Regions from separate parts of the Bacillus sp. N12A5 genome, predicted to be linked through region 1. Evidence: predicted binding sites of a transcription regulator. Region 1 holds the regulator's gene; each other region holds the start of a gene.
What was found. Region 1 encodes LexA, which represses DNA repair genes until DNA is damaged. Its sites were predicted from a motif close to CGAACATATGTTCG; they were not measured.
Positions count from the first base shown of each region.

Region 2: MOC09_RS07280 (DNA polymerase IV) is a predicted target of LexA. The motif match lies at 1,841-1,854, and genes of this name have one in related genera.
Region 3: ruvA (Holliday junction branch migration protein RuvA) is a predicted target of LexA. The motif match lies at 1,488-1,501, and genes of this name have one in related genera.

Region 1 is NZ_JALAMR010000003.1:149,695-153,010, forward strand. It holds gene tkt (transketolase) at 1-10, opposite strand, end outside; gene MOC09_RS03970 (DUF896 domain-containing protein) at 178-411, opposite strand; gene MOC09_RS03975 (YneB family resolvase-like protein) at 475-1,128, opposite strand; gene yneA (cell division suppressor protein YneA) at 1,147-1,464, opposite strand; gene lexA (transcriptional repressor LexA) at 1,614-2,231, shown strand; gene fosM (FosM family fosfomycin resistance protein) at 2,762-3,184, opposite strand.
Region 2 is NZ_JALAMR010000005.1:243,696-247,011, forward strand. It holds gene MOC09_RS07275 (ATP-dependent nuclease) at 1-1,664, opposite strand, end outside; gene MOC09_RS07280 (DNA polymerase IV) at 1,866-3,098, shown strand; gene MOC09_RS07285 (YolD-like family protein) at 3,112-3,316, shown strand, end outside.
Region 3 is NZ_JALAMR010000008.1:318,155-321,470, forward strand. It holds gene MOC09_RS10960 (MFS transporter) at 1-867, shown strand, start outside; gene bofC (sporulation cell-cell signaling protein BofC) at 915-1,427, shown strand; gene ruvA (Holliday junction branch migration protein RuvA) at 1,566-2,171, shown strand; gene ruvB (Holliday junction branch migration DNA helicase RuvB) at 2,182-3,186, shown strand; gene MOC09_RS10980 (DUF2905 domain-containing protein) at 3,179-3,316, shown strand, end outside.

The sequences.
Region 1 (3,316 bases):
TTGTATCCATAAAAATCCCCTTCCTTATGTGTTGTACCCTTACATCATAAATGTCTGACGACTTTTTCTCAACTGTTTCAGCTTAAATTTGAGAGAAACTTGTTGAATTTTGTCACATAAAAGTTTTGTTGTAGTATATGCAAAAGAGGAATACGATATTTCCGTATTCCTCTTATATTAGTGAAGTTTGTTATTTCTTTGTTCTCTTTTTAACTTTTCTGGTGTTACATCATTGCCTTCTGGGTCAATGATTTTCACACTTTTTAAAGTGTTTTTCATAGAAGAGCGAAAACCTTTCAGGTACTCTTGTCGGAGCTTTTGCTGTTCGGCTTTTTCTTCTTCTGTCATAACGCCAGCTTTGGCTTTGGCAGCAAGTTCATTAATTCTGGCAATTTTTGCGTTTGAAATCATGTTAAACTCCTTTATTCCAATTTGTCTATATAGTACTAGATCAAAATGAGTTTTACAACTGATTCACTCGGCAGTCTCTTCATTCTCTATGTATTCTTGAAACCGTCTGTGGACGGTCGCTTTAGACACATCATAGCCAAAACCTCTTAACGTAGCCGCAATTTCTGCGAACGTCAGTTTATTGGCTCTTAGGCGGACGATCTCTGAGATGGGGACCTCTATTCTTTCTTTCCCGCTGTTTTCATGTTGGTTTTTCAGGTTTTTTTGCGGTTTAAAACCGTTTTTCACGGCACGCTTCATTCCGCGTTTAATTTTCATGTTGTGAATTTTCCGCTGGTACTCTTCCACAATGCTGACGATCTCCAGCACCATCGAATCAGCCTCTGATAACTCCAGTTCACCTCTGTGAGCCGTTGTATAGACTTTCACACCTTCTCTGTAGATGCAATGAAGCAGTGCGATTTTTGCATTTCCCCGTCCGAGCCTTGTCTCATCCTGAACTAAAATAACATCTATTCCAGAATTTTTGATCTCATCAAGCAGCTCAAATACACCATCCCGATCCATTTCATATCCGCTGGCTTTTTCAGAAATCACTTTGACAACTTCCATGCCGTTCTCGGCTGCAATGGCCGTAAGCTCTTCCTCCTGCCGCTTTAACGAGGTCTCTTGCTGTTCTTTATTTGTGCTCACGCGGGCATAAATGAGTGCTTTCATTTTTTTTCTTTCCTCTCTCTATCTTACAGTTGCCAATTCATAGGCATCCTGATGCTTCTTTTTCAATGGAATCACTAACTCATCTCCCGGCTGGATATCAGACGTCTGAAGATGATTGTTATCAGCTATCCATTGAATAAAATCACTTTTGTTTATCTTTTTTTTATCTGCTACCTGATCCGCAATTGACCAAAGTGTGTCGCCTTGCTGGACTTCTATTTTAACATACTGATTAAGCTCCTGGCCGCTGCTTGTATATGACAGCAAAAGGATAACCGCGCTCAAAATCACTGTGAACAGACCGACAAAAATAATAGATTCTTTACTCATGATCATAACCTCCAACAGGAATGTTTGTTCGCTTTTTATAGTTTCAGTATATACGAACAAATGTTTCTGTCAATTGTTTTTTTCGAACCTATGTTTGTACTGTAAGGAAAATCATGCTATAATCTTCTTAAAATCGACGTTTTGAGGTGCGAAAAATGACGAAGCTATCAAAAAGGCAACTTGATATCCTCCGTTTTATTAAAGCAGAGGTTAAATCAAAAGGATATCCGCCTTCCGTAAGAGAAATCGGAGAGGCTGTCGGGCTTGCTTCCAGTTCAACTGTCCACGGCCATTTGGCACGTTTGGAAACAAAAGGGCTGATTAGACGGGATCCGACAAAACCAAGAGCGATAGAAATTCTAGATGAAGAAGTAGACATTCCGCAAAGCCAGGTCGTTAATGTACCGGTCATCGGAAAAGTCACAGCGGGTTCTCCTATTACAGCAGTAGAAAATATTGAAGAATATTTTCCGCTTCCTGACCGTATGGTTCCCCCGGATGAGCATGTATTTATGCTGGAGATTATGGGAGACAGTATGATTGATGCTGGTATTCTCGATAAGGATTATGTCATCGTTAAACAGCAAAACACTGCGAACAACGGGGAAATTGTAGTGGCGATGACAGAAGATGACGAAGCTACGGTAAAGCGTTTCTATAAAGAAGATACTCATATTCGCTTACAGCCTGAAAACCCAACGATGGAACCTATCATCTTACAGAATGTCAGCATTCTAGGCAAGGTGATTGGCGTTTTCAGAACGGTCCATTAACCTATTGATCTATCATTATGAAATAACCCCCTCTTCCTTTACGGAGAGGGGGTTTGTTGTTCAAAAAAAGCAGGCTCGCCCTGACTTTTAGGAGCGAGCCTGAATAGGAGGAAAAAGAACATCATGTTTACACCATAATTATCCATCAAACAATTGTTGAAGTCAAGAAATTTTCTTTCCTTTAGGAAACTTTTATCAGAATGCTATCTGTTTAAATAATTAGACGGCATCTTCTTAAAAAGGTTTCATTCTTTTAGGGCGTGGAATGATTAGGCTTAAAGTTTATTTAAGGAGCGTAAAAATTGAATTATTGCGAAAATTTAGTACATAGTATAGTTAGTTCAGTTTTTTCTAAAAAAACAGCTCACTCTCCTTTATTATAGTGAGCTTAACGTTTCAATATGTTCAGCTTATTAGCACCCGTGTGTCGGTTTTGATGTTGAGTTCCAGACTTTATGGTAAATGGCATCACAAAATCGTTAATACCAGTGCTGGTTCAGTTTTTTTCAATCACTTTATGTTAAGTTTGTTCATTCATAAAATTCCATATGTGTTTTTTCCTGTTTGTAATAACAAAGTCTGTCTTGAAGGGTTCCGGTATGAAATTCAAATTTATGGCCGTCAGGGTCTGTAAAATAAATCGATTTTCGATCGCGTTCATCTCGTTCTCTGCCAGGCAGAATATTGACATGATGCCTATTTAATTTTGCTGATATGTCCTCAAAATCCCGCTCTTCAATCGTAAAAGCAATATGGGTGTAAGACGCCTTAATGTCATTTCTCGGAATGTCTGGTTCTTCATTAAGCGCAAGCCAAATGCCATTTAAATCAAAATAAGCTGTCGTTCTGCCCTTTACCAGAAGCTTGGCATCAAACACGTTTTCATAAAAATCAATTGAAGAATCCAGATGAGAAACTGAAAATAACAAATGATTGAGTCCTTTGACCTTCACAAATCATCCCCCCTTGCAAGCTAATCATCTATATGTACGATTGTTTACTTGGAAAGTTTCATACCGCAGCAAAAAATACCAGTGTAAACAAAATCGGATTGTTCAAAATAATAACTGCAACTAATTAGGCTT
Region 2 (3,316 bases), on a different contig from region 1:
TCAATTAATTCAAGAAAGAATTGTTGATTATTTTCTAAAATTAAATCATACTCAAAGGTTTTTAAATTGGTTGATATATATACATTTTCTTGTTCACAATAGTCTGATTTAAGTTTCGCTGTTCTCGAACATATTTCATATTGACCTTCTTTAAAGGGATAAACTTTTTCCTTAAGAATCTTACCATCAGTCCCCCGAACTTCTTCTCCGTTTTCATTTCTCACTGGAATAGCTTCTGGATCACTATCTGTTAAAACTGCACACTTTATACCCAATCCTTTGTCGCTAAACAACTGTAAGAATGGCCTAAATGCTACCCCGTCTACTGAAATTAAGGATATTCCCTCACTTTCCAAGGTATTCTCCCAACCTGAAACACTATCTTTAGAGTTGTACAATATAGAAAAGAACTTTGGCATTAATAGCCGTTCTGCAATACCTTCTAATAATAAAACTTTTTTTCCAAAGAAAATGTCGGATTTAGTTGCGTCCAGCCACCTTTTCAGGTGTTGTTTATATTCCCTTTGCTCTTTATTGTTCGAATCAAAAATTGTGCCAATTCGTCTTGAATAGTTTCTTCCAGATTTCTTATAAAAAACAATTAAACTATCTAAATCTGCATGAGAACTCACATGAGTGGAATGTGTTGTCATAATTACTTGTCCAACTACTTCTTGCCCAAAAAAATATTTAGCTAAGTATTTTTGTAAATGCGTATGGAGATGCGCTTCTGGTTCTTCAACAATTAAAATAGGAAATAGATAGTTTGAATTCTTTTTTAACTCTTTTAGGGTTGTAAATTTTGTTAATAGCATGCTTATGTAAAGTAAATTATTATAGCCTAATCCGTTTATATTAACTGGATGCGCATTTTCGCCGACCGATCCAATTAAAACCTTCAAATCCTTTAGAAGAGAAGCATAATCATTTTCGCTCATTTGTATCTTTACTTCTTGTCTTGAAAAACCAGTAATTTTCCCCAAGAACCTATTAATATGAGCTTGTGTCTCTTGCACACCGTTACCTTTTATAATTTCTTTATTTAGTGCTTCTAATTTTTTAGATATCCTGTCTAATTCATTCTCTTTTATATCAAGGCTTTTCAATATCTGTTGTAATTGCCCTGATGATTTTTTTAGTTCAGACGTCGCATCTCTTAGTGCTCCTACGTACTCAATCCCGAACTTAGCTAACATGTTAAAATCAAATGCATCCGTTGTTTCAATTTCCCCTCCATAAATCACCCACTCGTACTCGTGTAATGGAAGTTGAATTTCACTAATGGACTTAGACTTCTTTGGAAGTTTGGCAGAAATATTTGACTTAGGCCTAAATTTATAAGTGAGCTTTGCTTCTTCTGGATTTCTAGTTAACCACTTACTAGTCACAGCTAGTTCATCTTCTGTCTTAATGCCTCTCAGTGTTATTTCTATCTTAACCTCTGGCCATTTATCCTTAATGATTAAGCCACTCCAAAAATCTTCTTGCTGTAAAGTCTTTTTAGCTAATGAATAGTTTCTATTAAAAACTAAATTGAGGCTCTCTAAGAAATTTGATTTTCCAACATTATTTTCACCTATTATTATGGACAATCCTTCATTTAAGCTTATTTTAAAATCATTAAAGCTCCTATAATTTTCAATATGAACTTGAGATATATACATACTTTCCTCCTTGTTTATTGTAATCACATATTTGTTTTGCTCCTTTATCATTATAATCGACATATTTTTCTAAACTTCCATTTTTGCAAAAAACTTTGTAAACTCCTTATCATTTATACCCATTGAACGCTTTATTTACCAGTATAAATTCAGCAGCATTTCGGTTACAATACAAAAGAACAAATGTTCGGGAGTGGTTTTATGACTGAAAGAAACATTCTTCTTGTCGATATGGAGTCATTCTACGCTTCTGTAGAAAAATCAACAGCACCTCACCTTAGAAATCAGCCTGTTATCGTATCAGGTGATCCCGAAAGACGCAGCGGTATTGTGCTAGCTGCTTGTCCCATAGCTAAGCAATTTGGTGTGAAAAATGCTGAACAGCTCTGGGAGGCACAAATAAAATGTCCAAATGCGATTATCTTGCGTCCTCACATGCAACAATACATTGATGTCTCTGTTATGATTACTGAATTACTTGAGCAGTATACAGACTTAGTTGAACCGTTTTCAATTGACGAACAATTCCTTGATATAACTGGAAGCACTAAACTATTTGGTGCTCCTGAAGTTATCGCAAAAAAAATACAAGCCTCTATTAGGAGTAAAACAGGCATTTATGCCCGTGTTGGAATAGGTCCAAATAAAGTATTGGCCAAAATGGCGTGTGATCATTTTGCTAAAAAAAATACATCAGGTATCTATGAACTGAATTTCTCAAATTTAAAGCAAGATTTATGGCCATTACCTGTTGGTAAGCTGTTTGGTGTAGGAAAACGGATGGAAAAACATTTAAACAGAATGGGAATCAGCACAATTGGAGGATTAGCAGTTCATCCCATAGCACTCCTGAAAAAACGTTGGGGAATTAATGGAGAACTTTTACAAAGAACCGCCAATGGAATAGACCCTTCCCCTGTAACAGTAAACACACATGACCAACAAAAGGCGATTGGACATAATATGACCCTTCCTTACGACTACAGTACCTTTGAAGATATTAAGGTTATTTTACTTGAACTAAGTGAAGAGGTGGCTCGCAGAGCTCGTTTTAAGCACTACATTGGACATACAGTATCTGTAAGCATTCGTGGAGCTGATTTTAATTTTATCTCAGGATTTCATCGGCAAAAAAAGCTAGATTCTCCTACCCATTTCGGAATGGACATTTTTAATGCAGCCGTAGAATTATTTCAGCAACATTGGGATGGCCAACCTGTCCGAAGTATCGGAATTGCCCTTTCTCAATTACAGTCAGATCGCTATTATCAACTTAACTTGTTTGAACTTCATCAAAAAAAAGAAAACTTGAGTAAAGTATTTGATGAAATTCACACAAAGTACGGTCCTGCTTCTTTACTTCATGCCTCTTCTTTAACAAAGGCCGGCCAAGCGAACCATCGTGCTGAAAAAATAGGAGGACATTACAAATAATCGAGGTGATATTATGAATCCCAATAAGTTAACACCAGGCTATAACCTCATGTGGGAATCAAGCCGTATGATGCTACCTGAACATCGAGAGTTATTACTAGATAAAAGGCGGAAAGAGAGAGAATTTCGCCAAAGCAAGCTTAGTGACGACCAATTAGATGAAATCAATCGTATCATTTTACAATCTATAAACGAGGATCGCGCTATCACGATCACGT
Region 3 (3,316 bases), on a different contig from region 1:
GTCGGCTGGTTTTGGTTTATGTTTACGTGCGGTCTTAATGTGCTCGGCCCGTTCTATTCAAGCTATGCGGTTCCGGCATTTGGGGAAATCAATACGCTTTGGAGCGCTTTACTGTTTGTAGCGGCAGGTGGATGTCTCGCCCTATTTTTTAACAAAGATAAATTTACACCTGTGCAAAAACAAGATCAGCCGAAATGGAAAGAGCTGTCGAAGGCTTTTACAATAATGTTTGAAAACCCTAAAGTCGGCATCGGCGGAGTGGTCAAAACAATTAATGCCATAGGACAATTTGGATTTGCCATCTTTCTTCCGACTTATTTAGCAAGTTACGGATATTCTGTTTCAGAATGGCTGCAAATATGGGGGACGCTGTTTTTTGTTAATATTCTGTTTAATATCATTTTCGGTGCAGTCGGAGATAAACTGGGCTGGCGGAATACCGTGATGTGGTTTGGCGGTGTGGGGTGCGGCATTTTTACGCTGGCGCTTTATTACACGCCTCAGTTAATCGGGCATCAGTATTGGGTGCTGATGATTATCGCCTGCTGCTACGGTGCGGCATTGGCCGGCTACGTGCCATTAAGCGCACTTTTGCCGACACTTGCACCTGATAATAAGGGTGCTGCCATGTCAGTGCTGAACTTGGGGTCTGGTTTATGTGCGTTTATTGCACCGGGCATTGTCAGTCTATTCATTGGGCCGCTTGGCGTTGGCGGCGTCATTTGGATCTTTGCGGCATTATATTTTTTCAGTGCTTTTCTGACACAATTTTTGACGATTCCTGAGCAAAGCGCTGATGTATATACGGAAGAACGGCTGGTCAGGGAAAACGTGCAAACAAATTTCGAGAAAACGGTTAAGCAGTAGACTCTTTGGTCAAACTAGTCATAAACGTGTGCAAAGAGGTGTAGAGGGTGAAACGATTCAGCACGGCGTATCTATTGCTGAGCATTCTTTGCTCAGCCGCAGCATTTCTGATTGGTGCTCCTCCCCGCGCACTTGGGGCGGAAGTGGAGCACTATGAACCGCTGCAGGTGCATGTGCAGCTTGAAAAAGTGTATTTGGACGGCGATGTCAGCATTGAGCATAAGCGTGAAAAAGTGCTTTCTATGGATGACTTTTGGGCAGCTTATGCCGGCTGGACGCTAGTTGAACAAAAAAAGGGGTATGTACTCTTCCGGAAGCAAATGGACGATATTTCTCCGCTCAGCAAGGTGAACGGGTATATCGGTGTATCGGATAATGGAGTGATTTCCACTTTTCATGGACGCCCTGAGTCAGCTTCGGAACCGATTCAGTCTTTTTTCCAAATTGATTTAGAAAGGCTTGAGAGCCATATGCAAAAAAATCTGCTGAAAGGCATTCCATTTCGGACAAAAGCGGAGTTCGAGGACGTCATAGAACATATAAAGACATACAGCGGGTGATGTCCGCTGATAGAAGACATGTATTCATGTCTTTTTTTTCGTGGAAGAATGAGAGAGAAGCGAACGTATGTTAACTTTTCTATAAGACTTTGGCTGTTTTTATGGTACAATGAAGAACAGTCAAAGAGGTGAATTTGCGTGATCGAATTTGTTAAAGGGACGATTGATTATGTATCTCCCCAATATATTGTGATAGAGAACGGCGGCATTGGCTATCAGATATTCACGCCGAATCCCTTTATATATAAGGAGAGAAGTCAAGAAACAATTTTTACGTACCATCATATCAGAGAGGACGCTTTTTCGCTCTACGGTTTTTCAACAAGGGAGGAGAAAGCGCTCTTTACAAAGCTCTTAAACGTGACCGGAATCGGTCCTAAAGGTGCACTCGCCATCTTGGGCTCAGGTGATCCGGGAGCGGTTATCCAAGCAATTGAAAATGAGGATGAAGCCTTTTTGGTCAAGTTTCCTGGTGTAGGCAAGAAAACCGCGCGCCAGATTATTCTTGATTTGAAAGGAAAGCTCGCAGACGTTGTGCCTGAAATGATTGAAAATCTGTTTAATCATGAAGAAAGGCTTGATAAGCAAACAGCAGAAACGGCTCTTGAAGAAGCGCTTGAGGCCCTCAGGGTTCTCGGATATGCTGAAAAAGAAATCAAAAAGGTGCTTCCTCACTTAAAAGAAGATATTGGGCTGACAACAGACCAATATGTGAAAAAAGCATTACAAAAACTATTGAAGTAAGGTGATGTTCATGGATGAACGGCTCGTCTCAAGTGAAGCAGACAACCATGAATCAGTGATAGAGCAAAGCCTGAGACCGCAAAATCTGGCGCAGTATATTGGGCAGCATAAGGTGAAAGAAAACTTGCGCGTATTTATAGATGCGGCAAAAATGAGACAGGAAACGCTGGATCATGTTCTTCTGTACGGGCCGCCAGGACTCGGGAAAACGACGCTTGCTTCCATTGTTGCCAATGAAATGGGAGTGGAATTGCGGACGACATCAGGACCTGCGATTGAAAGACCCGGTGATTTGGCTGCCATATTAACAGCGCTGGAGCCGGGAGATGTATTATTTATTGATGAAATACATAGGCTGCACAGATCAATTGAAGAGGTGCTTTATCCTGCGATGGAAGACTTTTGTCTCGATATCGTAATTGGCAAAGGCCCTTCTGCCCGCTCTGTCCGTCTCGACCTGCCGCCTTTTACGCTGGTAGGAGCGACGACAAGGGTAGGGCTTTTGACGGCGCCGTTAAGAGATCGATTCGGCGTAATGTCGCGCCTTGAGTACTATACACAAGCAGAGCTGGCGGATATTGTCACAAGAACTGCAGACGTATTTGAGGTTGAGATTGATAAACCGTCAGCTCTTGAAATCGCAAGGAGGTCTAGAGGTACGCCGCGCGTAGCGAATCGCCTGCTGAGAAGGGTCCGTGATTTTGCCCAGGTGCTGGGTGACAGCCGGATAACGGAAGAGATTTCTCAGGACGCGCTGGAGCGGCTTCAGGTTGACCGGCTTGGTTTGGATCATATTGATCACAAGCTGCTGATGGGCATGATCGAAAAGTTTAACGGCGGCCCGGTGGGTCTTGATACCATTTCAGCCACGATCGGCGAAGAACCGCATACGATTGAAGACGTATACGAACCGTATCTTCTGCAAATTGGATTTATCCAAAGAACGCCGCGTGGAAGGATCGTGACACCGGCCGTTTATCATCATTTCCAAATGGAGGCTCCCCGATATGACTGAATTCCCTAAGATCATTATGATTCTTGGCGCTGTTTTGCTTATCATCGGAGCAATTTTGCATTTTGTCGGCAAGATGCCGGGAGATATTTTTGTGAAAAAAGGAAATGTCACGTTTTTCTTCCCGGTTGTC